DNA from 2 places in the Rouxiella sp. S1S-2 genome. Region 2 is predicted to be linked to the other one. Evidence: predicted binding sites of a transcription regulator. Region 2 holds the regulator's gene; the other holds the start of a gene.

The links. Region 2 encodes sigma-54, which starts transcription at its own class of promoters, with help from an activator protein. Its sites were predicted from a motif close to GTTGGCACANNTTTCGCTNT; they were not measured.
Positions count from the first base shown of each region.
Region 1: a site for sigma-54 is predicted at 1,639-1,658, ahead of glnK (P-II family nitrogen regulator). Genes of this name have one in related genera too.

Region 1 covers NZ_WFKL01000001.1:4,361,191-4,377,082, reverse strand. The annotation lists gene GA565_RS20095 (SmdB family multidrug efflux ABC transporter permease/ATP-binding protein) at 1-1,364, shown strand, start outside; gene glnK (P-II family nitrogen regulator) at 1,720-2,058, shown strand; gene amtB (ammonium transporter AmtB) at 2,113-3,399, shown strand; gene tesB (acyl-CoA thioesterase II) at 3,509-4,375, opposite strand; gene GA565_RS20075 (YbaY family lipoprotein) at 4,667-5,236, shown strand; gene GA565_RS20070 (MGMT family protein) at 5,305-5,613, opposite strand; RNA gene ffs (signal recognition particle sRNA small type) at 5,756-5,852, shown strand; gene GA565_RS20060 (NCS2 family permease) at 5,924-7,267, opposite strand; gene GA565_RS20055 (adenine deaminase) at 7,366-9,153, opposite strand; gene GA565_RS20050 (LysR family transcriptional regulator) at 9,307-10,248, shown strand; gene GA565_RS20045 (HHA domain-containing protein) at 10,413-10,616, opposite strand; gene tomB (Hha toxicity modulator TomB) at 10,661-11,029, opposite strand; gene GA565_RS20035 (hypothetical protein) at 11,323-11,676, opposite strand; gene GA565_RS20030 (metal ABC transporter ATP-binding protein) at 12,089-12,826, shown strand; gene GA565_RS20025 (metal ABC transporter permease) at 12,823-13,680, shown strand; gene GA565_RS20020 (metal ABC transporter substrate-binding protein) at 13,715-14,593, shown strand; gene ykgO (type B 50S ribosomal protein L36) at 14,719-14,859, opposite strand; gene GA565_RS20010 (type B 50S ribosomal protein L31) at 14,881-15,135, opposite strand; gene acrB (multidrug efflux RND transporter permease subunit AcrB) at 15,315-15,892, opposite strand, start outside.
Region 2 covers NZ_WFKL01000001.1:4,972,812-4,988,703, forward strand. The annotation lists gene GA565_RS22720 (calcium/sodium antiporter) at 1-781, shown strand, start outside; gene kdsD (arabinose-5-phosphate isomerase KdsD) at 830-1,813, shown strand; gene kdsC (3-deoxy-manno-octulosonate-8-phosphatase KdsC) at 1,887-2,453, shown strand; gene lptC (LPS export ABC transporter periplasmic protein LptC) at 2,450-3,031, shown strand; gene lptA (lipopolysaccharide ABC transporter substrate-binding protein LptA) at 3,000-3,551, shown strand; gene lptB (LPS export ABC transporter ATP-binding protein) at 3,558-4,283, shown strand; gene rpoN (RNA polymerase factor sigma-54) at 4,330-5,763, shown strand; gene hpf (ribosome hibernation promoting factor) at 5,787-6,074, shown strand; gene ptsN (PTS IIA-like nitrogen regulatory protein PtsN) at 6,156-6,626, shown strand; gene rapZ (RNase adapter RapZ) at 6,784-7,638, shown strand; gene npr (PTS phosphocarrier protein NPr) at 7,667-7,939, shown strand; gene GA565_RS22775 (transcription antiterminator) at 7,998-9,911, opposite strand; gene GA565_RS22780 (lactonase family protein) at 9,927-11,126, opposite strand; gene GA565_RS22785 (KDGP aldolase family protein) at 11,183-11,923, opposite strand; gene GA565_RS22790 (DgaE family pyridoxal phosphate-dependent ammonia lyase) at 11,920-13,038, opposite strand; gene GA565_RS22795 (amidohydrolase/deacetylase family metallohydrolase) at 13,022-14,161, opposite strand; gene GA565_RS22800 (DUF4310 family protein) at 14,201-14,848, opposite strand; gene GA565_RS22805 (DUF4311 domain-containing protein) at 14,861-15,637, opposite strand; gene GA565_RS22810 (DUF4312 family protein) at 15,717-15,892, opposite strand, start outside.

The DNA.
Region 1 (15,892 bases), 610 kb from region 2:
TGACCGTCGTTTCAACGGTGTTGCGAAGCATTGCCCTGATTGGTGCCATGCTGGTGGCGATGTTCTTGCTCGACTGGCGCATGGCACTGATTGCTATCTGTATTTTCCCCGCTGTGCTGGTGGTAATGGCGCTGTATCAGGTCTACAGCACGCCGGTGGTGCGGCAGGTACGCACCTATTTGGCCGATATTAACGACGGCTTTAATGAAGTGATTAATGGCATGGGCGTAGTTCAGCAGTTTCGTCAGCAAAAACGCTTTGGTGAGCGTCTAAGTCGCGCCAGCCAGTCGCATTATCTGGCGCGTATGAAAACGCTGAAGCTGGAAGGGTTCCTGCTTCGTCCACTGCTCAGTCTATTTGGTTCGTTAATATTATGCGGGCTGCTGGTGCTGTTTGGTTTTAGCGAAGAGGGCAGTATTGGCGTCGGTGTGCTTTATGCCTTTATTAACTATCTGTCGCGACTCAATGAACCGCTGATTGCACTCACCTCGCAGCAGTCAATTCTTCAGCAGGCGGTGGTGGCCGGTGAGCGTATTTTTGATTTGATGGACCGCTCACAGCAGGAGTACGGTGAAGACGTGCAGCCGTTGACCAGCGGTGAAATCGATTTTCGCGAGGTAAGCTTTGCCTATCGTGATGACAAATTTGTGCTCGAAAATATCTCGCTGCATGTGCCTTCACGCGGATTTGTGGCCCTGGTGGGACACACCGGCAGCGGCAAGAGTACTTTAGCCAACCTGCTGATGGGGTACTACCCGTTAAATCGAGGGGAAATCCTGATCGATGGCCGTCCCTTGACCAGCCTGTCTCACTCCTGCCTGCGCAAGGGCGTTGCGATGGTGCAGCAGGACCCGGTTGTGCTGGCAGAAACAGTATTGGCCAACGTGACACTTGGGCGCGACGTTGACGAAGAGCAGGTCTGGCATGCGCTTGAAACCGTGCAGCTGGCCCCGTTGGTTAAGGCCATGCCTGAGGGGATTCACACTCGGCTCGGTGAGCAGGGCAATAATCTCTCCGTTGGGCAGAAACAGCTTCTGGCGATGGCACGTGTTTTGGTGCAAGCCCCCGAGATTTTGATCCTCGACGAGGCAACGGCAAATATCGACTCCGGCACCGAGCAGGCTATTTCACGCGCCCTGCGTGCCATCAGGCAGCAAACCACGCTGGTGGTTATCGCTCACCGTCTTTCGACCATTGTGGATGCCGATAACATCCTGGTACTGCATCGTGGACAGGCGGTTGAACAGGGTAATCACTTCCAGCTGCTGCAGGAAAAAGGCCGCTACTATCAGATGTATCAGCTGCAGTTGGCCGGTGAAGAACTTGCCTCGGCCGAGCAGTCTGAAGCCTTGCCGCTTATCTAAAATTACGTCATAAAGTCACCTGAGGGTCGGCTTTATGACGTACTTTTCACTCTTCTTACTATCCCCCCTGTTGATTCAACGCACCATCATCATGCAACGCCTCAGCGGGCTCTGATCCCTCTGCACTCTTTGTGACCGCCATGCACCAAGTTGGTGCTCAATCGGCTACACTTTGTTCACCCGCAGCTGTATCACTCTTGCCAAAAAGGTCCTTGAATAATCCGAATATGGCGTGGGTTGGCGTTAATTAGCTGAATCGTCAACTTTGCACACATTTGGCACAGCCTTTGCTTTAACCTTTTTGTATTGGGCGTGAGTCGCATCACGATAAGCTCTTAATTTAAGGAGTGGCAAAATGAAGCTGGTTACTGTGGTGATCAAACCTTTCAAGCTGGAAGACGTGCGTGAAGCATTGTCTGCTGTGGGCATTCAAGGGCTGACCGTAACAGAAGTAAAAGGTTTTGGTCGCCAAAAAGGTCATGCGGAGTTGTATCGTGGTGCTGAGTACAGCGTCAACTTCCTGCCAAAAGTAAAAATAGATATCGCAATCGCTGACGATCAGCTCGATGAAGTTATCGACGTGATCAGTAAAGCGGCCTACACCGGCAAGATCGGTGATGGCAAAATTTTCGTTGCCGAATTGCAACGTGTTATTCGTATTCGCACCGGCGAAACCGACGAAGCAGCGCTGTAATTACAGACTCGGATAGTAGAACTTTTATATAAGAGAAACAGGGGTAGATTGATAATGAAAAAACTCTTATCCATGATGGGCCTGGCTGCGGTAGCGATGCTGCCTACGCTGGCAATGGCTGCCGACCCGGTAGCCAATGGCGCTGATAATGCCTTCATGATGATTTGTACCGCGCTGGTGCTGTTTATGACCGTGCCCGGCGTTGCACTGTTTTACGGCGGTTTACTGCGTTCAAAAAACGTATTGTCGATGCTGACTCAGGTTATCGTCACTTTTGCTCTGGTTTGCGTACTGTGGATGCTTTACGGCTACAGCCTGGCCTTCAGCGAAGGTAATGCCTTCTTCGGCGGCTTCAGCAATGCCATGCTGAAAGGTATCGGTCTGACGTCTGTCACCGGCACCTTCTCGCAGATGATCCACGTTGCTTTCCAATGCTCTTTCGCGGCCATTACGGTTGCGCTGGTTGTGGGCGGCATCGCTGAACGCGTTCGTTTCTCTGCGGTTCTGATCTTCACTGTTATCTGGCTGACCTTCTCCTATATCCCAATCGCACACATGGTTTGGGCGGGCGGTTTCTTGGCAGCAGACGGCGCGCTGGACTTTGCGGGCGGTACCGTTGTTCACATCAACGCGGCAAGCGCAGGTCTGGTCGGTGCTTACCTGTTGGGTAAACGTGCGGGCTTCGGTAAAGAGGCATTCAAACCACACAACCTGCCAATGGTGTTCACCGGTGCAGCTATCCTGTATGTGGGCTGGTTCGGCTTCAACGCCGGTTCAGCAAGTGCGGCAAGCTCAATCGCAGCGCTGGCGTTCCTTAACACTGTGATGGCAACCGCAGGCGCAATCCTGTCATGGGTGCTGGTTGAGTGGATGGTGCGCGGCAAACCTTCGCTGCTTGGCGCATGTTCCGGTGCTATCGCGGGTCTGGTTGCTATCACCCCGGCGTGTGGTACCGTCGGTGTTGGTGGTGCTCTGATTATTGGCCTGGTCGGCGGCGTTGCTGGCCTGTGGGGTGTTGTTACTCTGAAAAAATGGCTCAACGTTGATGATACCTGTGACGTGTTCGGCGTTCACGGCGTGTGTGGCATCGTAGGTTGTATCCTGACCGGCGTATTCAGTGCCAGCTCTCTGGGTGGTACCGGCTATGCAGAAGGTGTGACCATGGGCCACCAAGTCTGGATCCAGCTGCTGAGCATTGTAGTGACTCTGGTTTGGTCAAGCGTGGTTGCTTTCATCGCTTACAAAATTGCTGACATGGTTGTGGGTCTGCGTGTTCCTGAAGAACAAGAACGCGAAGGTCTGGACGTTAACAGCCACGGCGAAAACGCTTACAACCAGTAATCCTGGTGGAGCGAGACACACTATCCCTGTAAATGGATAATGATGAGATAGCAAAAAGGGGGACGATAATTATCGTCCCCCTTCTTTTTTTACTTAAACATTGCGCCGCTTACTCCGGCTTTCTCTGCCGCATGACCCCTTCCTGCACGGTGGAGGCAACCAGCACGCCTTCTCGGGTGTAAAACTGTCCGCGAACGAATCCCCGCGCGCCTGAGGCCGAGGTGCTTTCAATACTGTACAGCAGCCATTGATCAAGACGGAAAGGGCGGTGGAACCACATTGAGTGATCAATGGTGGCGACCTGCATGCCCGGTTCAAGAAAGCCCACACCGTGCGGCTGTAACGCCGTGGGTAAAAAGTTGAAGTCTGAAGCATAGCCCAGCAGGTATTGATGAATTCGCAGGTCGTCCGGCATGGCGCCGTTGGCCTTTATCCATACTGCGCGCTCCGGAGGCTCTACCTTGCCCTGCAACGGGTTGTGAAACTTAACTGGACGCATCTCTATGGGTCTTTGACCGATAAACTTTTCCCTGACTTTTTCGGGAATGATGTGCGCAAACTTTTTGGCTATCTCGGACTCGGAGATAAGCGTTTCGGGTGCTGGAACCTCGGGCATGCTGTTTTGATGCTCAAAGCCTTCCTCCAGACTTTGGAATGACGCCGTCATGTAAAATATCGGCTTGCCACTCTGTACGGCTTTAACGCGACGCGCACTGAAACTGTTGCCGTCGCGCAGGTTCTCTACGTCATAGACAATCGGCTTGCTGCTGTCGCCCGGTCGCAAAAAATAGCTGTGAAAAGAGTGAATGCCGCGATCGCCAGGTACCGTCTGCTTGGCGGCGTACAGCGCCTGCCCAACTACCTGTCCGCCAAATACCTGGCGCAGTCCCAGATCTTCACTCTGACCACGAAACAACCCTTCTTCTATTTTTTCAAGATTGAGGAGATCCAGTAGTTTATTTAGTGCCTGAGTCATAGGTTGCCTCGTGAATGTAGGAATTACTGGGTCGGAATTTTCTCATAAATGCCGTTAATTATGGCGGCTCACTGGCGCTAAAAATGACGCTAATCGTCTGTCACAGCAAGAATTACTCAATTTATGATAGTAGATAGCGGATAGCAGCAGAAGGGTTCATTAAGGCCACGGCAGGAATAATTCAGTTTTGTGTGCCATAGTTATTAATACGAGTGGTTAAATAATCCATTCCAATCAAATCGGCATATAGAAAACCGTGTCGTGCAGATGATCATAAAAGGAGTACGATCAATGAAACTTTGGCAGATAGTAGGTGGAACCGCGCTGTCTTTTGCTCTTGCAGGTTGTGCTACACACCATCAGGCACCCCCGCAGCCATCCCCCAATTCGAGCGCTAGCCCGACGTCGGCACCGGCCATTACCGGACCCAATGTCTCGGGTGTGGTGAACATTTCGCAGCGCGTTGCACTGCCGCCTGATGCGGTCTTGACGGTAACTCTGTCGGATGCCTCATTGGCTGACGCACCTTCTCGCGTGATTGCGCAGAAAGTGGCACGCACCGACGGTAAACAGGCACCCTTCAGCTTCATCCTGCCGTACAACCCGCAGGATATTCAGCCTAATGCCCGTATTATCCTGAGTGCTGCCGTGACGGTGAACGACCGTCTGGTGTTTATCACCGATAATATTAAAGAAGTGATTAACGGTGCGAAAGGCACGCGTGCCGACCTGAACCTGGTTCCGGTAACGGCGGTCCCTGTTGCGACCAAACCCACGGGTTTAGGTCCTATGGGTAACACGGGTGATGCCGCCCCTAACGCGGTACCTGTACCCCAACCGGCTCCTATTACCTCTTATTAATTAAGTCTTATTAATTAATAAATTGGGCCGTCAAGTCTGTCCCTTCTTCCGCCTGCGGGAGAAGGGAGTTACAACTTCCAGCCAAACTTTAGCAAATCAATTTGCCCTTTTTTAAAGATAATACCCTCGGCAAGTAGGGCCTGACGCTGTCGTTTAAAATCCTCTCCATGAAGTGAAATTTCACCATGACGATTGACCACGCGATGCCAAGGCAGGCTGCTACCCTCAGGCAATTTCTTCAAGACCCCACCTACCTGACGTGCGGCGCGCGGTGAACCGGCCAGGCGAGCGATTTCGCCGTAGGTGGTCACTTGCCCCAAGGGAATAGCCGCGATGATTTGAAACACCCGCTGGCGAAAATTGTCGACTTCTGACATGCAAACACCTTTCTGAAAAGAATTCACCGTTGATTGTATAAGAAAACAACGGTTGTCGGCAGTTAACTTGCTTTTGTTTAGGTCATCCCTGATAATGCCCACCGCTTCGCAGTATTGAAGCCGTCAACGTCAATGGGGGCCCTGTTGGTTCTCCCGCAACGCTAACTTGTTAACTCGGTCAGGTCCGGAAGGAAGCAGCCATAGCAGGTGTCGTGTGTGCCGGGATGTAGCTGGCAGGGCCTCCACCATTTCAGCCCCACCGCATTATTTTCTTTTTCCCCATCAGACCCATTTACCCGTCGACCCAGCGTTAATGGTGCGTCAGCGTTGCAAAATAATAAACCAGCGGAATAGCCAAAACGTAAAGACTCACCGGCACTTCACGCGCTTTCCCCGCCACGACTTTTATCGCCACGTAGAACAGCAACCCTGCGGCAATACCCGTCCCGAAACTGTTAGAAATCAGCGTAGCCATCACCATCATCAACACCGGCAGGCCTTCAGTAAAGTTGCTCAAATCGACTTTGCGCAAGCCGCTGAACATATTTAGCCCAATCAAGATTAATGCTGGCGCCGTAGCCTCTTTGGGGATCATCAGTGCTATAGGCGTCAACAATAGCATCAGTAAAAACATCACCGCCGCCGTCAATGCTGTTAGCCCCGTTTTACCACCCGCTTCGGCAGCTGCCGCTGATTCAATCAGTGCCGTCGCCGCAGGAATACCGAAAATAGGACCCAGCGCCGCCGCAATAGAATCGACAACAAACGGACGATTAATGTTCTTCATATTGCCGTGTTCGTCGAGCAGTCCTGCTTCACCGCCAACGGCCAGGGTAGTGCCCATGGTCGAGAAAAACTCTGAGGCAAAAAAGATAAACAGGAACGGCAGGAAGGCAATATTAAGCGCGCCCAGCAGGTCAACTTTACCGATAAGCGGCGTTAATGAATGCGGCAGGGAAATCCATTCGGCAGGTAAATGTGTAATGTTGAAAGGCAGACCGGCCAGCGTGGCGAGCAGAATGGCCCACAAAATGGCGCCGGGAACGCGACGTGCCTGCAGCCCGATCGCGATTAATAAACCCAGCAGCGCAATCAGCGCCCCGGGCGCGGTAAAATCACCCAGTCCAAGGGCGTGTGTTTTAACGTTGGCGGTGACCAGACCCGCATTGCGAAAGCCAAGTAAGGCAACAAAGATGCCGATAGACGCTGTCAGGCCCAGCTTGATCGACTGCGGAATCGAGCGGGTAACCACTTCGCGAAGCCCCAAAATGGTCAACAGAAAGAATAAGATACCCGACCAGCAGGCTATTCCCAGCCCCACAGGCCACGTAATGCCGTCACCTGCCAGCGTGATACCGACCAGTACCGAACCGCCTATGCCAGGCCCGACCATAAACGGCAGGTTGGCATAGAAGGCCATCAGCAAACTGCCGGCAACCAGAACGATAATGGTGCCTGTCAGCGCAGCGCCTTTATCAATGCCGCCGACTGCCAGCAAACCTGGGATGACTACCAAAAGATAAGCGGCGGCCAAAAAACCGGTAATACCCGCAAGACATTCGATTTTCACACTGGTTTGACGTTGGTAAAGCTTGAAACGTCTTTGTAGCCAGCCTCCACCGGAGACGGCGTTGGTAACGGATGGTTCTGCCATGTTGTGTTCCCCTGAACAAAATGAATTATCGTTTTTTATGATTTACTATCAATCGTTTATGTTATTTTAATAAGTTGCCCTTCACGTAAAACGATTATTTATAGTACTTCCCATGCGTCGGTAAGCGGGTCGATGATTTGTCGCGTTCCGCCGTCGGTCAGCCCTAAATCAGTCAGATGTGGGCCGGCATTACAGGCCAGGCAGGTTCCTTCAATTGCTTTAAACACCCGATAAGGCGGCTCCCAGTCGGCGATTTTGGCACTCAAATCTCGCAGATTTTTAAACTGCACGGCCAACTGTTCGGCAGGTAAATCAGACAACATTCCGGCAATCGGCATGTCGACATTGGCCAGCAGTTTTCCATTCTGGCTGAGCGCCATGCCCCCACCGCAGGTAATAAGATGGTTCGCCGCCAGCGCCATTTCGGCAGGGTCACGCCCGAGAACCACCAAATTATGCGCGTCATGGGAATAGGAGGTGGCAATCGCACCGCGTAATTCCCCCCAGCCCTCGAGCAGGGCGAGCTGAGGCTTGGCCGGATATTTCCCATGACGATGCAGAACCCAGATCAGGCTAAACTCCGCGGGCAATTGCACTACGCCCGCACGCACGTCTACGGTGGTTTCGCTCCATTGGGTGAAGCGCGCACCCTTGATGTGTCGTAGCGTGGCTTTGCCATTGTTGACGTTTGGAATGCGGATGGCGAAGTCAGACTCACTGACCGGCGAAAGGTGCATGGTGTCGCGCGGTGGCTGAATCGTGGTTGCGGGTTCAGTTTCTTCAATCAGCATGCGACCGCTTTCGGCGATGCATTGCCCACCGACAAAAACTTTTTCAGGGCAGATCTTTTCCAGTGAATCGAAGGTGAAGAAATCGGCGCTGCGGCCAGCGGCAATCAGACCTAAATCGGCACGCTGCAGGCGCAGCGCAGCGTTAAAGGTTGCCATGCGCAGCACGTCTTCAGCCGGTAAGCCGCAGTCGATCAGCGTATTGACCAAAGCAATCATTCCACCCCGTTCAAGCAAAAAGTCCGGCGGTACGTCGTCGGTGCACAGCGTGATTTGCGATGACAGATGTGGCAGAGTTTTCAATGCGTTAACAATGTCGGGCAGTAAATACGGATGCGAGCCGCGAATTTGCAAATTCAGCCCCGCCCGCAGTTTTTCAAGCGCGTCTTCGGCCGAGGTCAGCTCATGGTCCGAGCCAACACCCGCCGCTAAATAGGCCTGCAGCTCTTTGCCTTTAAGCCCGCGCGCGTGGCCTTCAATCAACTTGCCGCTGCTAAGGCCAGCATCAAGAATTTCTAGCATGCGTTCACTGCCGGTGATCACGCCGTGCATGTCCATCATTTCGGCAACGCCGGCAACGTCTGGCCAGGCGAGCATGGTTTGCATCTCTTTACCGCGAAAATCAGCGCCTGATGTCTCAAGACCGGGCGTTGATGGCACGCTTGAAGGCGCAGCACAGATTACTCGCAGCGGCAGGCCGCGGCTCGATTCCACCGCATAGCGCACCCCTTCTACACCCAGTACGTTGGCCAGCTCGTGCGGATCCCAGTAAATGGTGGTCGTTCCCTGCGCAACCACGATTTGCGCGTAGCGATGAGCTGGCAGGTGTGAGCTTTCTACGTGAACGTGTGTGTCAATCAGGCCGGGGGAGAGGTAGGCACCGGCCAGGTCCTGCGTTATTGTCGCCTCAAAGTCATCACCGCACGGATGAACACTGGCAATCATCGAGCCGGACAGGCCGATATCGACCTCGCGGATTTCACCGGTGACCATGTCAATCAATCGGGCATTTTTTAGCAATCGATCGAAAGGCGTCTCACCCATCGCTGCCTGAACTGCGCGCCGCCGTAGCGAAATGGCCGGTTTGTCTGTGGTCATCATATTGTCTGCCAAATTAGGGGTCGAAAACGAGGAATGGCCTTACTGTAGGCAGGCCGACAGCGATTTAACAGATGATTTATTTTATCAGTGGATAAGATGGGGTTATGCTGGCTAACACTTTCTGCTGCATCATTGAACTGACGGGGATTTATGTCTGAACCCTGGCGCAGGCTGCCTGCGTTATCGCTTAAACAAATTCAGTATTTTGTTACGCTTGCCGAGCTGCGCAGCTTTACCGCTACGGCACATCTTTTGGCTATCAGTCAGCCTGCCTTGAGCAGCGCGCTTCGCCAGATTGAGTCCGTGCTTGGCGGCAAACTGGTAAATCGTACGGCGCAGGCGGTGACTCTGACCGATCGCGGGCTGGCGATTTTGCCCTATGCGGAAAGAATGCTGAATATTGCGCACAATACCTTCGATGACATGTTGCAAATTATGGCGCAGGGCGGTGACGGAACCTTGCGAATCGGTCTGGTGCCCTCGGTCAGTACGCTGCTTTTTCCGGCGGTTCCCGAATTACTGGCAACACGTTTCCCACATCTTCGGGTCGAATTTCATGATCTGACCAATGATCGGCTTTTGATAGAGCTTGAGAAGGGGTCGATTGATTTTGGACTTGGGTCGCTCGACAGCACGGTACCGGCAAAAATAGAAGTGTTCCCGCTGCTTGAGGACCCCTTTGTGGTCGTAATGCGCAAGGACGATCCGCTCGCTGATGGCCACCATCTACCCTGGCGACATCTGGCGCGACGGCCCATCGCTATCTTCCTCAAGGGGAATGTGAGTCGTCTCGTTAACTCGCTCATTGAAAGCCATCGTTTAAGCCTGGATATCGCCTATCGGGTCGATTTTCAAGAGACACTTTACGGATTGGTACGCTCAAGGTTGGCGCTGGCTATATTGCCCGAACTCTACACTTCAACGCTGAATGACAGTGAATTAACCGTGGTGCATTTACAGCAGCCAGAATTAACCCGCACGGTAGTAATGATGAGAACGAATTCACCTTTACGCTCACCGCAAACGGAGCAGTGCTTTCAATATTTACTGCAGGCGTTTCATCAACGGCTGAAATTACAGAGTGGGAAATAGGCAAAGAAGGATATTGAGTTTCACTGAGTGGAACTCATTAGCGAGGTAAATGTGTCCTGAATTTTAGCCTGATTAATTAATAACATTATCGGACATAAATTTAAGATAAGTAAAAAAATACATTGAGCCGATAAAGGTCGGCTCAATGAGGGCAGAATGAGAAATTAGCGTACAAACTTCCAAACGGCGACGGGAATTTTATCGTAAAGCTTATTCATTGTTAACTCGGCGAGGCGATGATCTGCCGCGGAGTAAAACAACTCCAACTCATCATTAGAAAGTTCGTACTTATTCTTCTCAATAACACGTTCAAGCGTATCGATAGTGGTGCATTTTCTTAAACGCATCAAATAGTCGGTTTTGTTCATCATAGCCTTTTCAACTGTATCTACATTCTTTATTAAATTATCTTTTATGTTTTCATCAAGGTACAGACATAATCCCCTGAGAACATTCTGAATAGTCGTTTTTTGGTTTTTTGCCATTGACGTAAATCAGAATCGTTAATTCCGTAATTGCTAAACAGGGTATAGGTATCGTCAAGATACTCCTCTACCAGGTCGCTGAGGTTCGTTTCATCCGGGTATTTAATTTTAAAGCTCATGATGAAAGAAGCAATATGCTCAATCAGGTCATTCAACTGCAGATTAACTGCTGAAGTTGGATCATTGACCCAGCCGTGGTGGCTGTCTCCCAGGGTTGCAATTCCTTCGTCGTACAAATTTTCGTTGAGGAACCGCAGTTGCGCAATATCATGTCGCTTAGGCGAGTACTCATCCATATCATCCCCTCCGTAATGGTTATTCGGTGTGATAACACTCTGTGAGTAAACAAAATCTGTAAATAAACAACAAAATCCGAGCTGAACCAGGGACTGCTTGGTAAAAAATATTACCCTATTAAAATTAAATGATATTTCGTATCACTATTGTTGAGAAGCGGCAGGTTCAGGGTAGATTGCCACGCTCATTATCGTGTCGAATGTTGTCGAGGATACCTGACATGACGTAATAATGAACTCACAATATAAATATAATCTAATTTTTGAGAACTGCGCAAACCTATTACTGAAACTTACAATTCATTCTCGGTGCCAGCCGAATCAAAATCTATTATATCAAACTCCAAACCATCGGGTTTAACGATAAATGATACGGTTTCTTTGGCATCTTCTTCTGAGTTGAGGTCAAGGCAACCATTGAAAATGGTCCAAGCATAAGTGTAACTCATTGAATACACTTGATTATGTAATAATTCTATAGATTTTATAACCAGCGTGCTCGGCGTGTAGCGAGCATTTTGCGAATAATAAGTTAACCCGGCAGTTAATGCGTCTTCAATCACCTGGATATTAGATTCTATTATCTGCTTAAGTTCAGCAAGGCTGAGTTCTTTTCCCTGAGTGTCATAAGTAATCAATTTTTTCATAAGAATTATCTGATCATTAAAATGGTCAGCATTAATTATTACATATTTTTGAGATAAAGTGGCAAAAGAGAACAAAATAATTATCTATCATTAATTTTTTTAACGCTATGTTTTTAAAGCAATTTTGTGTTTTTTTAATATTTAATTACGCTTTCCTGACGGAGTGCGTTGAGGCCTGTGGCGAAAAAATGAGATCTGCATCAATCATTTGGATACCCTACGTATTGTAGGTGAATGAGTAGACCTAGCATCTTGAAAAATCACTAAAATTGTGTTGTTATAATATAACATCGCTTGAGCAATTTATTATGACTAAAACACTGTTTACCTTATCTGCACTCTCCCGCTGTGCTATTGCTTTAATTTTACTAGCAATTTTGTGGTCAGGGATTTATTGGGCCATCTCTTTACCATGATCAACATTTCTAATCTTGAAGTCGGCTACGAACGACGCCCCGTTGCCATGCCGTTGAGCGGTCGCATCATTGCGGGCTCACTGACGGCGGTAGTGGGCGCCAACGGCGCCGGTAAGTCTACCTTTCTCAAGACTCTGGCAGGACTTCAACCCGCTATCTCCGGCTCAATCGAGTTTACGGGGTCATCTTCCAAAAACAAACGCCCGCAGCTGGCCTATTTACCGCAGCAGGCCGAGCTCGACCGACAGTTTCCCATCAGCGTGTTTGACCTGGTAGCCATGGGCTGTTGGCCGCAAAGTGGCCTGTTCGGTGGCATTAGTCGTGAGTCCGAACGGCAGGTGATTGAAGCCCTGGAAACCGTCGGCATGACGGAAATGCGCAACGTGGCCGTGGGTGAACTCTCCGGTGGACAGCTGCAAAGAACGCTGTTTGCCCGACTGTTGATCCAGCAGGCGCCGCTTATCATGCTTGATGAACCTTTCACCGGTATCGACAGCCAGACCACAGAACTGCTGCTCAAGGTTATCCGCCAATGGCACCAGCAGGGGAAAACGGTTATTGCCGTACTGCACGATATCGCGATGGTGGCGCGCCATTTCCCGCAGGTGCTTTTCCTCAGCCAGCAGCAAAATATTTGGGGAACGGCCGATGAAGTTCTCTGCCATTTTCCTCATCGCGATCACGCCTGCATTCTGGCCGATGAGTTCAGTCAGCAGCGGAGCGTTATTTCATGATGTGGTTTCATCTTTTAATCGATCCTTTTGTACAATTCGGCTTTATGCGCCGTGCGCTGATCGCCTGTCTGGCGTTATCGATTAGCGCAACACCGCTGGGCGTATTTCTGTTGCTGCGTCGCATGAGTCTAGTGGGTGATGCGCTGAGCCACGCGGTTTTGCCCGGCGCGGCGATAGGTTACCTGATTTCAGGTATGTCTCTGGTGGCGATGGGCGTGGGCGGTTTTATTGCCGGACTAGCAGTGGCCATGCTTTCTGGTGTCGTCAGTCGCCGCACGCAGCTTAAAGAAGACGCTAGCTTTGCCGGTTTCTATTTAGGATCATTGGCCCTCGGCGTGACCCTGGTTTCTCTTAAAGGCTCAAGTGTTGACCTGCTACACGTGCTATTTGGTTCCATTCTGGCTATCGACTCCAGCGCCATGCTGATGGTCGGCTCAATCAGCAGCGTTTCACTTATTATCCTCGCCTGTATTTATCGCGCCCTGGTCATCGAGTCTTTTGATGCGCTGTTTTTGCGCGTCAGCTCGGGTAAATGGCTGGCGCTGATCCAGGGCATATTTTTGGCGCTGGTGGTGGTGAATCTGGTCGCCGGTTTCCAGATCCTCGGCACCCTGATGTCGGTGGGATTGATGATGCTGCCTGCAGCAAGTGCACGTTTTTGGGGCCGTGATTTGCCGCATACGCTGCTTATTGCCATGGTGATTGGCATGATCTCAAGTTATATCGGACTGATTTGGTCCTACTATGCTTCGCTGCCTGCTGGCCCGGCGATTGTGCTCAGCGCCAACGTGATTTTCTTTATCTCAGTTCTGTTTGGAACGCGCGGCGGCATGTTAACCGCCTCGCGACGTTAGGAAGTAAAAATAAAGTCAATATAAAGGAGTGGAAATGAAATTATTACCTGTTGCTCTGTCAGTAGCTGCCCTACTGTCGAGCCCACTGGCGATGGCCAAAACGGTTAACGCCGTAGCCAGTTTCTCTATCCTGGGGGATATTGTGCAAGAAGTGGGCGGCGACCACGTCAAGGTCACCAGCCTGGTGGGGCCCGACGGTGACCCGCACAGTTTTGAGCCTGCACCGCGAGACAGCAAAACGTTGGCCTCGTCCGACGTCGTGTTCGTCAGCGGCTTGGGAATGGAAGGCTGGATGGACCGTCTGATCACGGCCTCTGGCTACCATGGTAAAGTGATCACTGCCTCTCAGGGCGTGGACACGCGCCAGATGGAGGAGGAGGGCAAAACGGTTACTGATCCTCATGCCTGGAACAGCATGGCTAACGGCGTTATTTATGCCACCAACGTCATGAATGCGCTGATTGCCGCCGACCCAGAAGATGCCGACTATTTCCGTCAGCACGGTGGGGCCTACATTGAACGCCTGAAGAAGCTCGACGCATGGGCCAAGCAGGAGTTTAGCAGTATTGCTGCGAATAAACGTACAGTGCTCACCAGCCACGATGCCTTCGGTTATTTCGGGAAAGAGTACAACGTGGCCTTTATGGCTCCGGTGGGTTTCTCAACCGAATCTGAAGCCAGCGCCAGCGGCGTCGCCTCGCTGATTAAACAGATTAAAGCGGAGAAGGTGAAAACTTACTTCATCGAGAACCAGACTGACCCACGTTTGGTGAAACAGATTGCTTCTGCAACCGGCGCACAGCCAGGAGGCGAACTGTATCCTGAATCGCTGTCTGGTCCGCAAGGACCGGCCACAACTTATGAAAAAGCCTTTACTCATAATGTGGAAGCGATCGTCGCCAGCATGAAATAAAACATAGACTCCCTCAACGGCGATAAGCTGTGAGGGAGGCTACAGGTTTCCACTTCTTAAGATGTGACAAAGCCCCGTTGGGCAGCAACGGGGCTTTTTTAATGCCTAAAAATCGACACACTGGGTTAGCGTTTTTTCTTGCCGCCCTGAACCGCTTTAAAGCGAGGGTTGCTTTTGCAAATCACGTACAAACGGCCCTTGCGTTTCACGATACGGCAATCAGGATGCCTGTTTTTGGCCGATTTTAATGAGCTTAATACCTGCATTTTACTTCTCCCAAACAACGCTTACTTTTTGCCCAGGAAGCTGCCAAAACGCTGCTGGAAGCGTGCGGTGCTGCCTTCTTTCGAAAACTCTTTCTGCTTGCCCGTGTAGTAAGGATGGGAAGCTGAAGAGATATCGAGCGTCACATAAGGAAAGGTTTTCCCTTCCAGCTCAATGGTGCGATCGGTTTTGATGGTTGATCCCACGCGGAAATACTCATCAACACCGGTGTCATGAAATACCACGGTGCGATAGGCAGGATGAATGTTCTCTCTCATAATAGCCTCTAAATGTAATGTTATACTATAACAATTATTATGCGCGTCTTGATTCATCACTTCAAGTATCATTTGGAGTTTTTTAATTATGTTCGCGCAAGGGGCAGGGCGAGATGGCGGAAAAACAGCAATAAAAAAGGCCGCTTGCGCGGCCTTTCGAGAAGCTTAATCAGCTCAAATTAGTGATGAGATGACTCAACCGGATGGTTGTGCTCAATATCTTCATTCTTTTTGCCAAAGCGGCGGCGAACCACCACGAAGAACACCGGAACAAAGAAGATAGCCAGCAGCGTTGCGGTAATCATCCCACCCATTACGCCAGTACCTACGGCGTTCTGTGCGCCGGAACCTGCGCCGGTGCTGATAACCAGCGGCATAACGCCGAGGATAAAGGCCAAAGAGGTCATCAGAATTGGACGCAGACGCATACGTACCGCCTCCAGCGTCGCCTCAATCAGCCCTTTACCTTCTTTATCCATCAGGTCCTTGGCGAACTCGACGATCAGTATGGCGTTTTTGGCCGACAGTCCGATGGTGGTCAGCAGCCCCACCTGGAAGTAAACGTCGTTGCTCAAACCGCGCATGGTCGCGGCAATCAGGGCGCCCACCACCCCAAGCGGTACTACCAGCATGACCGAGAACGGAATCGACCAGCTCTCATACAGTGCGGCCAGACAGAGGAAGACCACAATCAGCGAGATGGCATAGAGTGCTGGCGCCTGGTTACCCGAGAGCCTTTCCTGATAAGACATACCGG
Region 2 (15,892 bases):
CGTCGGCAACGTAATTGGTTCGAATATCACGAATATTCTTCTGATTCTAGGCGGCGCTGCGCTGATTCATCCACTTTCCGTACGTTCTGATATCTTACGCCGTGAACTGCCGTTAATGTTAATAGTGACAGTGCTTTGCGGTTTTTTACTGAGCGACAGTGAGTTAAGTCGGTTGGACGGTGTCATATTGATAGCCGCCGCGGCGATATTTTTAATGCTGATGGTAAAAATCGCCAAGATGTCGCAGCACGTCGGGCAAGATACGCTGACCCGCGAGCAAATGGCTGAATTACCTCAGGACGGAAGCAACACAGTAGCATTTTTGTGGCTGGCGCTGGGGTTTATTATCATGCCGCTGGCTTCAAACATGATTGTCGACAATGCTTCAGTTATGGCCCGTTTTTTCGGCGTGAGCGAGCTGGTGATTGGGCTGACTGTGGTCGCTATCGGCACCAGTTTACCTGAGCTGGCGACTTTTATTGCCGGTGCACTTAAAGGTGAAGACGACATTGCCCTAGGCAATATCATTGGCGCAAACATTTTTAATATGTGCCTGGTTCTCGGCCTGCCCGCGCTAGTGGCTCCGGGCCATTTCAATCCCGATGCGTTTCACCGGGACTACTGGGTCATGCTGGTGGTCAGCGTAATACTGACAGGCCTTTGCCTGATGCGTAAACACCGGATTGGCCACCTGGCAGGCGCGCTTTTATTGTGCGGATTTATCGCTTATCTGGGCGTGCTTTTCTTCGTTCCGGACAGCATTACCTTCTTCAATAGGTAAGGTCCGTTTAAATATTGCGCAATTCAGAGCAAGTCACAGGAATTGACGATGACACCATTTGATTACAAGACATTTAACTTTATCGACGTCGGCAAACAGGTTCTGTTAACCGAAAGAGAAGGCCTGGAACAGCTGGATCAATACATTAATGACGACTTTAGTCGCGCCTGTGAAATGATGTTCCACTGTAGCGGCAAGATTGTTGTTATGGGTATGGGCAAATCAGGGCACGTTGGGCGTAAAATGGCGGCAACGTTTGCCAGCACCGGCACGCCGGCCTTTTTTGTGCACCCCGGCGAAGCCAGCCACGGCGATCTGGGCATGGTATCAAAGCAGGACATCGTGATCCTGATTTCAAATTCTGGCGAATCTCATGAGATACTGGCGCTTATCCCGGTATTGAAGCGCCTGGATATCCGCCTGATCTGCCTGACTGCCAATCCGGAAAGCTCGATGGGCAAAGCGGCAAACGTGCATATCTGTGTCAAAGTTCCGCAGGAAGCCTGTCCGTTAGGACTGGCGCCTACCACCAGCACCACGGCGGTCATGGTCATGGGCGATGCCTTGGCCGTTGCCCTGCTCGAAGCGCGCGGATTTACGGCAGAAGATTTTGCCTTGTCTCACCCTGGCGGCGCACTGGGTCGCAAGCTTCTCCTGCGCGTGAGCGATATCATGCACACTGGCACCGAAATCCCGCAGGTTAGCCGAGATGCTTCTCTGCGCGATGCGTTGCTGGAAATTACCCGAAAAAACCTCGGCATGACGGTGATTACCGATGATCTAATGAAAATCGAAGGGATCTTTACCGACGGTGATTTACGTCGAATCTTCGATATGGGCGTTAACGTCAACGAGGCCAAAATTACCGATGTCATGACCACCGGCGGCATTCGGGTGCGTCCCACGCTGTTGGCAGTTGATGCCCTCAATTTGATGCAGGACAAACACATTACCTGCGTGATGGTTGCCGATGGCGACCAGTTGCTGGGTGTGGTACATATGCATGACATGTTGAGAGCCGGCGTGGTTTGAACCTTGTTTAACGGGTAAACGCGCTGCGTGAGTAAAAGTTTAAATGGCGATAAAACATTAAGGAATTGCCCGAATGAGTAATAGCGCAGCCAATGTGGATACCTGTTATGGTCCCGTTAGCGCAGAAGTGCTTGAACGAGCCAAAGCTGTCCGCCTGCTGATTTGCGACGTTGACGGCGTCATGTCTGATGGCTTGATTTTCATGGGAAATAACGGCGAAGAGTTGAAAAGCTTTAACGTTCGGGACGGTTATGGCATCCGCTGCCTGATTACCTCCGATATCGACGTCGCGATTATTACCGGGCGCAAGGCCAAATTATTGGAAGATCGTGCCAAAACTCTGGGCATTCGCCATCTTTATCAGGGCCAGTCAGATAAGCTTTTGGCCTTCCGCGAACTGTTAGATACACTGTCACTGCAACCCGAGCAGGTCGCCTATATCGGTGATGACTTGATAGACTGGCCAGTCATGGAGAAAGTAGGACTCTCGGTCGCGGTAAACGATGCACACCCTATTTTGCTACCCAAGGCGCATTATGTGACGCGCATAGCAGGTGGACGTGGCGCAGTACGCGAATTATGCGACCTGATTTTACTGGCGCAGGGCAAGCTGGAGGACGCCAAAGGGCTGTCGATATGAGCAAAATAAAGCGTTGGATAACCCTGGCACTGGGCCTACTGGTACTGGTGCTTGTGGGCTGGACGTTGTCGGATAGCACCGACAAGACGCCTGAGGTTGCCGTTAATAATCAGGATCCTACGTATCAGAGCCAGCATACGGTAACCGTAGTTTATGACCCCACAGGCAAGCTAAACTACCGGTTGGTCTCTGACGAGGTCAAATATTACACCACTGACTTGTTAACTTGGTTCACAAATCCAGTGGTGACCATGTATGACCAGAATGCCGTCGCGACCTGGACCCTTCGAGCCGATCGCGCCAAGCTGACCAATGATAAAATGCTGTATCTTTATGGTCATGTGCAGGTTGATAGCCTGACGCCGGCAACGTCACAGTTGCAAAGAATAAAAACAGACAATGCCCAGGTTAACCTGGTCACACAGGACGTAGCGTCAGACGACGAAGTCTTTATTTATGGTACCGGTTTTACCTCTAACGGCATGAAAATGCGTGGTAACTTGAGAAATAAAACCGCACAGCTGATCGAAAAGGTAAATACAAATTATGAAATTCAAAACCAAAAACAAAATCCGTAACCTATTGATCACGACCTCGCTGTTAGCGGTAAGTATTCCGGCGCTGGCATTGAAAACTGACACCTCTCAACCAATGACGATCACCTCTGACAATCAAGCGGTTGATATCAATAGCAACACCGTAACCCTGACCGGAAACGTTGTGGTGAAACAGGGCAGTATTCTTGTTCATGCCGACCGCGCGACCATCGTTCGCCCCAACGGGCAATCGGGTAAAGAAGTGGTGGAAGGTTTCGGTAATCCTGTAACCTTTTTCCAGATGCAGGATAACGGCAAGCCTATTAAAGGCCACGCATTGAAAGTACGCTATGAAGTCGACAAAGACTTAATTACGCTGACCGGCGATGCCTACCTTGAGCAGCTCGACAGCAACGTGCAGGGCGATCGCATTACCTATCTGGTGCAACAGCAGCAGATGCAGGCCTTCAGCGACAAGGGCAAACGTGTGACCACCGTGCTGGTTCCTTCTCAGCTACAGCAAAAGACCCCTGCTGCAGCAGGTCAGAAAAAGAGTAACTGATAACTTATGGCTACATTAATCGCAGAAAACCTGGCTAAAGCCTACAAAGGCCGTAAAGTCGTTGAAGACGTGAGTCTGTCAGTCAAGTCAGGTGAAATCGTCGGCTTATTGGGGCCAAACGGCGCGGGTAAAACCACCACCTTTTACATGGTGGTCGGCATAGTTCAGCGCGATGCAGGACGAATTGTGGTTGATGATGAAGATATCAGCCTACTGCCGTTACACACCCGCGCGCGCCGTGGGATAGGCTATCTGCCTCAGGAAGCGTCTATCTTCCGCCGCCTGAGCGTTTTCAATAATCTGATGGCCGTGCTCGAAATTCGCGACGATCTTAATAAAGATCAGCGTATTGCCCGCGCCAACGAGTTGATGGAAGAGTTCCATATTTCGCACCTGCGCGATAACCTCGGACAGTCACTCTCCGGCGGTGAACGTCGTCGCGTGGAAATTGCCCGTGCGCTGGCCGCCAATCCGAAATTCATTCTGCTCGATGAGCCGTTTGCCGGCGTTGACCCCATTTCAGTCATCGACATCAAGAAAATCATCGAACACCTGCGCGACAGCGGACTCGGCGTGCTGATAACCGACCACAACGTGCGTGAAACGCTGGACGTATGTGAACGCGCTTACATCGTCAGCCAGGGGCGCTTGATTGCCCACGGTACGCCAGCAGAAATACTGCAGGATGAACAGGTCAAACGCGTTTATCTGGGCGAAGCTTTCCGTCTGTAATTGGCACGCTTTATTTTATTTGTTGTTACGGAAATAGAACCAAGATATGAAGCAAGGTTTGCAACTCAGGCTCAGCCAACAATTGGCAATGACACCCCAGCTACAGCAGGCAATCCGCCTGTTGCAGCTGTCCACGCTTGAACTCCAGCAAGAAATACAATTGGCGCTGGAAAGCAACCCGCTGTTGGAACAATCCGACCTGCACGATGAAATAGACGCGAAAGAAACAACCGAAAGTGAAGCCCTGGATACCCGCGAAGCCCTCGAGCAAAAAGACATGCCCGAGGAGCTGCCGCTCGACGCAACCTGGGATGAAATCTATACCGCAGGCACGCCGTCAGGCACCGGTAACGACTACAGTGACGATGAGCTGCCGGTGTATCAGGGTGAAACGACTCAGACCCTGCAGGATTACCTGATGTGGCAGGTTGAACTTACCCCGTTCACCGACACTGACCGCGCGATTGCCACCTCCATTGTCGACGCCGTAGATGACACCGGTTATCTGACCATCTCGCTCGACGATATTCTTGAAAGCATTGGCGATGAAGAAGTCAGCATGGACGAAGTTGAAGCCGTGCTCAAACGCGTTCAACGTTTCGACCCCGTCGGCGTGGCGGCGAAAGACCTGCGCGACTGTCTGCTGATACAGCTCTCTCAATATGCCTCTGATACGCCGCACTTAACGGAAGCACGGCTGATCGTCAGCGAGCATCTGGACTTGCTCGCGAATCACGATTTTCGTGCGCTGATGCGTTCAACGCGTCTAAAAGAGGATACACTCAAGTGTGCGATGATGTTTATCCAGTCTCTGGACCCTAGACCCGGGCAGTCGATCAACACCGGTGAGTCCGAGTACGTCATTCCTGATGTGCTGGTACGTAAAGTGGGTAAAATCTGGACCGTAGAGCTAAATTCCGACAGCATTCCGCGCCTGAAGATCAATCAGCAGTATGCTGCGATGGGTAATTCGGTGCGTAACGACAGCGACGGGCAATTTATTCGCAGTAATCTTCAAGAGGCCAAATGGCTGATAAAAAGCCTTGAGAGCCGCAATGACACGTTATTGAAGGTCACACGTTGTATTGTTGAGCAGCAGCAGGCATTCTTTGACTTTGGTGAAGAATTTATGAAACCTATGGTGTTGGCAGATATTGCCAGCGCCGTGGACATGCACGAATCGACCATCTCCCGCGTGACCACGCAGAAATTTTTGCACAGTCCACGAGGGATTTTCGAGCTTAAATATTTCTTCTCCAGTCACGTGAGTACGGATACCGGCGGTGAAGCTTCATCCACGGCTATCCGCGCACTGGTCAGGAAATTAATAGCGGCGGAAAACCCCGTCAAACCTCTGAGCGACAGCAAGTTAGCCACTATGCTATCGGATCAAGGCATTATGGTGGCACGACGCACTGTAGCGAAATACCGAGAGTCTTTGTCAATCCCGCCCTCAAACCAGCGCAAACAGTTGGTTTGACCTCAACCGAGAAGGAAGACATTATGCAACTCAATATTACCGGACATCACGTAGATATCACCGAGCCTTTGCGCGAATTTGTGAATACAAAGTTTGCCAAACTTGAGCAATACTTTGACCGAATTAACCAGGTTTACGTAATATTGAGTGTCGAGAGAGTGCAGAAAGTGGCGGAAGCTACGCTGCACGTGAACGGGGGCGAGTTGCATGCCACCTCGGAACATCAGGATATGTATGCCGCTATCGATGGCCTGGTTGATAAACTGGCCCGGCAGCTTAATAAGCATAAAGACAAACTGAAACAGCACTGATCCCATAGGCAACTATCGGCTCGTTACTCTCAGGGTTGCGAGCCGATTGGTATTTAGGGGATGAGACTAAGCGAAAATGAGATGATCAACGATACAGCACTGCAGCTGACCTCGGTATTAAATGCCGAATGCACGAAAAGCAACGTTCACTGCGCCAGTAAAAAACGCGCACTTGAAATCATCAGCGAACTGGCGGCTAAACAGCTGAACCTCGCACCGCAGGTGATTTTTGATGCCATTCTTACCCGCGAACGCATGGGCAGTACCGGGATTGGTGCTGGGATTGCTATCCCTCATGGAAAACTTGAAGAAGACACGCTGCGAGCCGTAGGGGTGTTCATTCAGCTTGAACAGCCGATTGCTTTCGATGCGGTTGACAATCAGCCGGTTGACCTGCTTTTTGCCTTGCTGGTTCCAGCCGATCAATGTAAAACCCATTTACATACCCTCTCATTGGTGGCCAAAAAGCTCGCCGATAAAGCGGTATGCCGTCGCCTGCGCAGTGCGCAAAGTGACGAGGAACTGTTCCAGATTATTACCGAAGACGAGTAAATCGCGAAAATTACTCTTTTAAGTCAATACCCTATAAACATCTAGCTGCAGCAAGGCAACGACCAGGTGAATAGCTGGGCGCTTACCTACGTAAGTGACCGAGGAAGGTAACGCACCTGCAGTTAGGAAAACATGGGGTATTTTAGGGAGATAAATGATGGTGCTGATGATTGTCAGCGGCCGTTCTGGTTCTGGAAAGTCCGTAGCCCTGCGTGCGCTTGAGGATATGGGCTTTTACTGCGTTGATAACCTGCCGGTGGTACTGCTCCCCCAGCTCGCACAGGAGCTGGCACAGCGTAATACCTCAGCGGCAGTAAGTATTGACGTGCGCAACATGCCAGAAACGCCTGAAGTTTACGAACATGCCATGACTCAGCTGCCAGACAGCTTCTCACCCCAGTTGCTGTTTCTGGATGCCGATCGCAACACGCTTATCCGTCGCTATAGCGACACGCGGCGTTTACACCCTCTTTCCAGCAAAAATCTGTCTCTCGAAAGCGCCATCGATCAAGAGGCCGAGCTGCTTGAGCCTTTGCGCTCCAGCGCAGACCTGATTATCGACACCTCAGAGATGTCGGTGCACGAACTGGCTGAAATGCTGCGTACCCGCCTGCTGGGCAAACGCGAGCGTGAACTGACCATGGTGTTTGAGTCTTTCGGATTCAAACACGGCATTCCTATTGACGCCGACTACGTGTTTGACGTGCGTTTCTTGCCTAACCCACACTGGGATCCGAAGCTTCGCCCGATGACCGGCCTGGATAAACCCGTTGCCGCCTTCCTTGACCGCCATACAGAAGTTCATAACTTTATTTACCAGACACGCAGCTATCTCGAACAGTGGTTACCGATGCTGGAAACCAACAATCGCAGTTATCTGACTGTAGCTATCGGGTGTACTGGCGGGAAGCACCGCTCGGTTTACGTCGCCGAAGAGCTCGCCGATTACTTCCGCTCTCGTGGAAAAAACGTACAGTCACGCCACCGTACGTTAGAAAAACGCAAATCATGACGGTTACTCTTGATGACGGTAAAAAGCTATGTCGATAAAACAAAAAGTTGAGATAAAAAACAGGCTCGGCATGCACGCTCGTCCGGCAATGAAACTGTTTGAGCTGGTGCAAAGTTTTGAGTCGGAAGTGATGCTGCGTAACGACGCGGGAATTGAAGCTGAAGCCAGCAGCGTTATCGCCCTGCTGATGCTCGATTCTCCTAAAGGTCAGGAAATAGAAATCGAAGCCACCGGTCCCGACGAGGCCGAAGCGCTGGCTGCCGTACTTAACCTGATTAATTCAGGTTTTGACGAAGACTGATTTTCTCTGATTCGTCTCACAGGGCAGCCATTACTGCCCTGCCGTTCCTTTCACCGTTTTAAATTCTGCTCAAACAGTCAATGGCAATTGCCTTGAAACTGTCAAAGTCTTGACTGCTTAACAGTCGGCTCATTGACCTCTCACGCACGAAGGTGACAAACAGGTCATAGATGGCCATCGCCTCCTCGTAGTCCGCCTTGCTGATCGCCAGCAGGAAAATAACGTGTGCCGTTTCGCCCTCACCCCATTTAATGCCCTGTGGGGAAAGCACGGTGATCACCACGGTTTTTTTCGCCAGCAGGCCCAATGAGTGCGGCAGCGCGATACCTTCGCCGAGCATGGTCGACACAATTTCTTCACGCTCGACCACCGACGGATAAAACTCTTCATCGACATAGCCCTCTTCCTCAAGCTGAGAGCAAATCTTGCGGAAAAGCTGCGCCTGCGTCATCGGCTCATCAAGGCGCATAAAATGGCGTTGATCGAAGAATTTCTCGAGCATATACGGGCGCGTGCGATCCACTAGCACCAGCTTACCGAGCTGTTCCATCTGATATTCGGTAGGAAAAGGCGAAAGCACCACCACCGGCTTATTGCGCTCGGTTACGCGGGCATTGGCGATAATAAAATCTTCATCAATGTGCTGAAGCTTTTCATAATCGCGCAGTGAGATTATTTGAGTAATAACAATTTGTGGAAACTTCCGGCTAATCTGTGCCTGGATCATACGAATGGTGGAATTACCGGTGTCGCACACCAGCATCGCCTGCGGATGGCGTTGGTAGCCAATGTTGTAGTGCCGCTCTAGCCCAACGCCAATGTGCAACACCAAGAAGCCGATTTCATTTTCACTCAGACTATATGGAGTGTATTTCCCCCAGCTTGATACCGCCGCCAGCGTCACATCATAGGCCATCGGATAGTGCTGCTTAATATTATTAAGCAGCGGGTTAGGAATATTAATCTGATATTTAACCCGAGTGATCATGGCCTTGATATGCGTCAGCAGGTCCGAGCGAAGCTGTTTATCGCCTTGCAAATCATAATTATAGTGGGCATTGATGTACGACAGAATGTAATCGACCAGCGATTCCTCGTCATCGGCATTAATGTCGGTAGGTAAAATGCTCTGCACCCGCCGCACGGCAATATTTACCCGCAGATAGGCCTCTTCGGCGGCAGGGATCTCTTTGCCGACCATTCTTTTAAGTTCGGCGGCCAGTTTTACCGAAATTTGCTTAACCGCCGGTTCTTCCTCTTCGGCGTCAAAGTCGGTCAACGGATAACCGCCGGCGATGCGCTTCACGGCCACCGCGCAGTAAAGGATCAGATACTGCTCACCTTCATCGGTCAGTTGAATCGACGACTGCGTCAACAGCTGGTGCATAAAATCGGTCAACGGCAGTAGAGCCTCGGACTCGAGGCTCTCGGCTTTAAGAAAGGAGCTGATTTGATCGTCATTGTTTAGCTGAAACAGCAGGTCGGTAAGGCAGGCGCGGATCGCCAGCTCAGAGCCGAATAGCTTCATACCATAGCGCGGCTTAGTCTCAATATTTAAATGATAGCGGGCCAGATGCTCACGCACCTCCGGCATATCATTTTGCAGTGTACCCCGGCTGACGAACCATTCGTCGGCCAGGTCTTCCAGCTTTAATGAAAATGATGAGGTCAAAAAACGGATCAGCAGTCGATTAACCCGCTCTGCCGCACTGCGCGGCGTGGGGTTGGTCGATTTACCGGGCTGTTGCAGAATAGAAAACAGGGCAGCATCTTCAACTTTCAGCTGATAACCGCTGCCGCGGTTGTGTACAAAGCACGCGCCGTACTGCTGCATAATTTCATTGAGCGCAGTAATATCGGCACGCACCGTGCGCGTGGAGACTTCCAGACGCTTTGCCAGCTCATCCTGCGGCAACGTTTCCGTCTGTAATGCATCAAACAGTACTGCCAATCGTTGGTAAGGAAATCTCACGTAAACCTTCTGTTTTCAGGGCACCATCACCATCTGCGACGGGCTGCCAACCGCAGTATAGTCGTCTACAAAAATTAATTTTCCGCTGCCACTCTCAACCTTGAAGCGAGTAATATTGTCACTGCGCTGATTCAGGGCATAAACAAATTTGCCGTCAGCTGACAAGGTCAGCGTGCGTGGATAATCGCCACGCGTCCAGAACTCATCTGCCCAGCGCATTTCGCCGCTGCCGGTGACAGTAATCTGCGCAATGCTGTTGTGTAAACGGTTGGCAACGTACAAGTGCTTGCCATCTTTACTCAACACAATACCGGCGGCAAAATTAGTGCCTTTGAAATTCGGTGGAAGCGTTGAAAGGCTGTGCAACTGCGTTAAGGTGCCCGTTGCCTTGTCAAAATGATAGCTGGTCAGCACTGAAGCTTCCTCATTGACCAGGAATACCACGTCACCGTTGGGATGAAACACAAAATGACGCGGCCCAGCACCGGCGGATGAGGCATTGATAAACGCCGGAGCGTTGGCCTCAAGCTGGCCATTGGACGGGTTCAGCTTCCACTGATAAATACGGTCCAGCCCGAGGTCAGTCGAGAATACATACTTACCGCTGGGATCGGTGGCAATCATGTGCGCATGCGGGCCATTGTGGTCACTGATGGCAAAGCTACCCTCAGCTGCGGCGGCAGGCTTACCCGCACCCGCAGGACCTTCGTCCTGATGCACCGAGCTGGCGTCTCCCAGCTTGCCACTGCCGTCTATCGGAAACGCTGCCACAATACCGCTGATATAGTTGGCCACCAGCAGGCGATCGCCACTCGGCGTTAACGATAGATACACCGGCCCCGCCCCCTGAGAGTCCACCTGATTAATCAGACTCAGGCTGCCGTCTTCGGGATTGATATGGTAAGCGGCCACAGAGCCGTGCTTGCCGCCGTTGTAATTATCTACCTCACTGCCGATGTACAGCGTTTTACCCCCATGGCCCACCACCATCTGCGCCTGGTTTGGCAATTTGCTGACCAGAACTTTGTCACTGAGGGCTCCGGATTTGGCGTCTACCTTAAAGCGATAAACTCCTTCACCGTTCGGGTTGTAAGTACCTACGTAAGCGTAATGTGCTGTCTCGGTTGTCATTGCCTTCTCTGCTGCATACAGCGGCATGGCAGAAACTGCCATCAGCGCTGAGGTTAAACCTGAAATACGTAGCCAGTTTCTCATAGTTCCTCTTATGCTTTTAATGGAAATAACAACTACTTACAACCTGAAAGTGCAGATTAACCGATCAGGCGCTTAACGCTGGCCAGCAGCGTTCTCACATCCTCAGGACGCGTATTGCCGCTGGCGCTGTCGATAATAGAGCTATAGATGTGCGGAATGATTTTGCTGACGCCAGCTTCAAGGGCAATTTCCATTATCGCGTCGAAGTTTTCTAAATCGATGCCGCCGGTGGGTTCGAGCCAGAAGTCCTGTTCGGCACAGGCGCGGGCCACGAAGGCAAACTCCTCACGCGTTTTCAGACCGCCCATTGGGAAATATTTCACTGAGCTGCCACCCATGTCTTTCAGCAGGGCGATTGCCGTGTCGACCGGCACTATGCCGTCGTTAGCGTTCGAGCTGAGCGGACCGGTAGATATTTTGACGAAGCCGACTTTACCGGTCGGAGAAATCAGGCCATTGACCACGCTCTCGTTCTGACCCAGCAGTGCACGACTGGTGCCTACGCCGGTGAAAACCTGGTTTACATGTTGCGGCTGAACCTGCTGAGAAATCTGACTCACCATCAACGACTGGCGCGGATCGCCCGCCCCCAAGCCCACGGAAAGCGCATTTTCAATTAGCGCGGCGTACTCTTTCATGTCGGCGACGGCGCTTGCCACATCGGCATAATTTTTTGACAACACGCCGACCAGCACGTGGCCTTCTGCGGCCTCGTAAATGTCGCGGGCATTGTCTTTAGAACCGGCCAATACGTTAAGGCAGACACGGTCGCGATAAAAATTCGGGGTCAGCTTCATGCTTTCTCTCCGCTAAACAGAACCTTGAAACACTGGGCAACAGTGACCAGCTGTGAGGGGGTTACGCTGCGCACGTCGACGTCAATTTTTCCTTCGTTGGCCCGATAGCCACGGAAGTAGATCGCAATTTCACCGGTTTTCATCGCATCGACGATAGCTTTGGTTTTCCAACCAAGCACCGCCTCGTCAAAGGTGATTTCAGTACGGGCGATGTCGCGACCTGCGCTGTCCCAAACCACCTGCGCCGATACGCCGTTCAATGCGTTAAGGCTGCTGATAAACGGTGTCATCTTGTCGACCATTTCCTGACCGGTTGTTTTGGGCTGGGTAATATAGCTTTCAATCGCCTGAGTCAGACCGAGGATGCCCTCTTTGCCCACTTTCATGGCACGACCGATGCCGCCAGACTGCAATTTCACCCACTCAACGTACTGTTTTTTGCCCAGCACCAGTCCGCTGGTCGGGCCTTCAATCGCCTTGGCACCGCTGTAAATCACCAGGTCAGCGCCCATTTCGTAATAACAGGTCAAGTCCTCTTCCGCTGCGGCATCCACGATCAGCGGGATATTGTGCTCGCGCGCCACGTCGGCGGCTTCGGCAACCGATAAAATACTTTTCTGCACCGAATGGTGTGACTTGATATACATAATGGCTGCGGTACGCGGAGTGATGGCTGCGGCCAGCTGTGCGGCCGAACATTCGTTGGCATAGCCCGCCTCTCTCACTTTGCCGCCGCCCATCGTCACCATGGTGGCGACCGGCGCACCAAAGTTAACGTTGTGGCCTTTCGGCAGAACAATTTCGTTTGGCACAGTCAAGGGTTCGGCGTGCAGATTTTCAAGCAGCCAGGCATCGTCTTTAACGATCACAGCGGCGACTGACTGGGCGATACCGGCCGAGGCGCAGGAAACTACAACCGAACTTTCAACGTTGAGCAGTTTGGCGATATAGGCACCGGTTTTATTCACCAAATCCTTCATCTCGAAGAAATGGTTTAAACCCGTATTGACCACCTCAGCCACGTCGGCGCGCGGGGTAGACACACCCAAAATAGTCATGCGGCCTGAAGCGTTAATGACTTGTTTTAAATCGTACTTTTCATAGATTGAAGACATTTTTTGACTTCCCTTCATCTGTTAATAGCAGCTCACCGGCAACGATTGCCGCCAGCGGCACCAGAATGCGGTCACCCTCGACCGTCAGACCTTCCGAATCGATAAATACCTGCGGCACATGCTCAATATCAAACAGGGTTAAATCGGCATCACAGCCCACGTCAAGACGACCTTTGGCCGGCAAGCGCAGCGCATCGGCGGCGTGACGCGTGACGCAGTCGATTACCTGAGGCAGCGAAAGGCCCACGCTAAAGAATTTGGACATCACCGTCGCCAGGCTGTGCACCGGTCCAGCCAGCCGATTGCGGCAATAAATATCGGAGCTGATGGTGTGCGGAATGATGCCCTGTTTAATCGCGATTTCAGCCACGGCGAAGCTAAAGCTGGCCGAGCCGTGCCCAACGTCAAGCAGCACACCGCGCTCGAGCGCGCGTTTTATTGCCTCACGCAGCTGCCCTTCAGGGGTTAGGATGCGGTTAGGTTTGCCGTTATAGCAGTGGGTGATAATGTCGCCGGACTCGAGCACGTCGGCAATTTCATCGAGATTGGGTGGATTATTACCAATGTGCACCATCAGCGGCAGACCGCCGTTTTCCTGCTGCATCTCTTTGGCAATAAACAGCGGTGTGATGCCGTTTTTACCGACCACGCTGCTGCTCATGCGCGCTTTAAGACCGATGATAAAGTCAGGATTATTCGCCATCGCCTGACGCACGCCGACTTTATCTATCTGACTCATGTCCGCCAGTTCGTTTTGCGTCACGATACCGGTGCGGGCAATGTTCAAAAAAGCGAAGACGTTGGTTTTGGCATCACGGGTGATTTGATAGAAATCATCGACGTCATTGGCGCCGGTGCTGCCAGCGTCAATGACCGTCGTCACCCCGCTGCCAACGCCCACCAGGTCAGGCTCGTCGTAATAGATTGGTGATTTTGCATAGCAGTGAACGTGAGAGTCGATCCAGCCTGCGCTGACCCAATATTGGCCCTTGAGATCAAGCGTTCGGGTGGCGGTCGCCTCTGCGGCAAGCTGACCTACTGCGGCCAGCTTGCCGTCCAGAATGGCGATATCAGTCAGGCTGCCGTCTGCATTTTTTGCCTGTCTGAGGATCAAATCATACATACGACATGTCTCCTTAAACTCTCTATCAATAACAATCTGTTATAGCGAAATCGGGAAGATAGCACCGAGGATCATCGCGCCAAGAATAGCGCCACCGGTCAGCGGTTTTTTCCAGATGTAAAACACCAGCGCGCCAAGCAACGAACCCAGACCAATCGGAATAGATGCCGCCATGGCAGAAAGAATAATCAAAGGTCCAAGGAAGCGGCCTGTCGCGTTACCCGCGCCCATCATGACGTCGGCACCGTAGGTAGAGTTACCCTGATTGATGGTAAATTTACGAGCCAGAACAATGATGTAACCTACCGCCAACCCTAAGACCAAGCCCGTCACCAGGGAGGCCGCGAAGTTAGCGACCGGGAAAACGATGCCCGCACCAAGCAGCAGCGCAGGTACGCCGAGGCCAATACCGGTCTGAATGGCGCCACCGATATCAAGAATACCGACCAGTGAACCTTCAATGATGCGCGCAAACAGGAAGCTGGCACCGAAGGCAGCTACTGCGCCATAAACGCCAGTGTCCATCCCCGAACGCAGCATCGAAACAAATGCCACTTCGTTGAATGCACCAATGCCGTACAAGTAGTACATGTGCGTACCGGCAAACACACCGGCAGAGAGTAATCCGACAAAGATCGGGAACGACCATTCGGCGTACCAGAAACCACTTTTGGCTTGTTCTTCCATTTTCATGTCCCCTTATTTGCCACTGAGTGAGTTATGGATGCCGTTCAGCCACGTTGGGACGTCAAGCATGAAAGACTGCAACAGTTTCACGTCGAACCCACGGAAGAAGCCGCTCAGCACGAACAGAGCAATAATCGCGCCCATCATCACTTTAGTGACGTGGTTCCAGCCGCCCTCTTCAACGCCTTTGCCGATCAGAATACCCAGCACCAGACCCGGTACGGCGTTGCCCATAATCATCTGCGCCAGACCACCAAAAATGGTACCCCAGAAGCCTGAACGACGGCCTGCATCAATCGCCGCCAGCCAGAAGATGACCGGCATCACCGTGTTGACCAGCATGTTGGCAGCAGGTACCAGCACTTTGATTGCCGTGACCTGTAGAGCAGGCGGAACCGCAGAAGCCGTCGTGTTCAGGAAGGCAACGACAATCATGCCGATGATGCCGCCAGCAATCGCCATCTTACGCGGGTCATGCAGGGTTTCAGCCACGTTGCGATTTTTCATCATCAACACGGCAGCGGCCCAGTTAGGAATAATGCGGTGGTCGACGTCCTGAGTGAAGGAGCCTGCCGCCACGGATGACGCCCAGGCGTTGAAGAAAAAGCCCAGTCCGAAAGAGAAGTGTGAAGCCGGATCCCCTTCGCAAGAATTCAGCTCGCCCAGCGTACGAAAAGCCCCCATCCCCTGTACGGTGGGTGCGTGGAACATACGTGCAGCACCTGCACCTACGCCAACGCCCACCAATCCGCCGATAATAAGCGACTTGAATAAGATAATTAAAAACATCAGGTTATCCTTGTGATTTTATATACTCGGCAAGAAAAGCTGCGCACCCTGCGGCGACAGCTCTCCCTGTGGCGAATATTTATTTCTTGGTGAATATGACCTGTTCGGTATTAATCACGGTCATATTGACGGTGATGTCTAACGCGACGTAATAACTCTTCCTTTCCCTGGCCAGAAAGAAGAACAAAAATTTCTCTCTGGTAACCTTCTCTTCTGCTGTAATGACCTTGACGTCCTGCGGTTCAATGCGCAGCA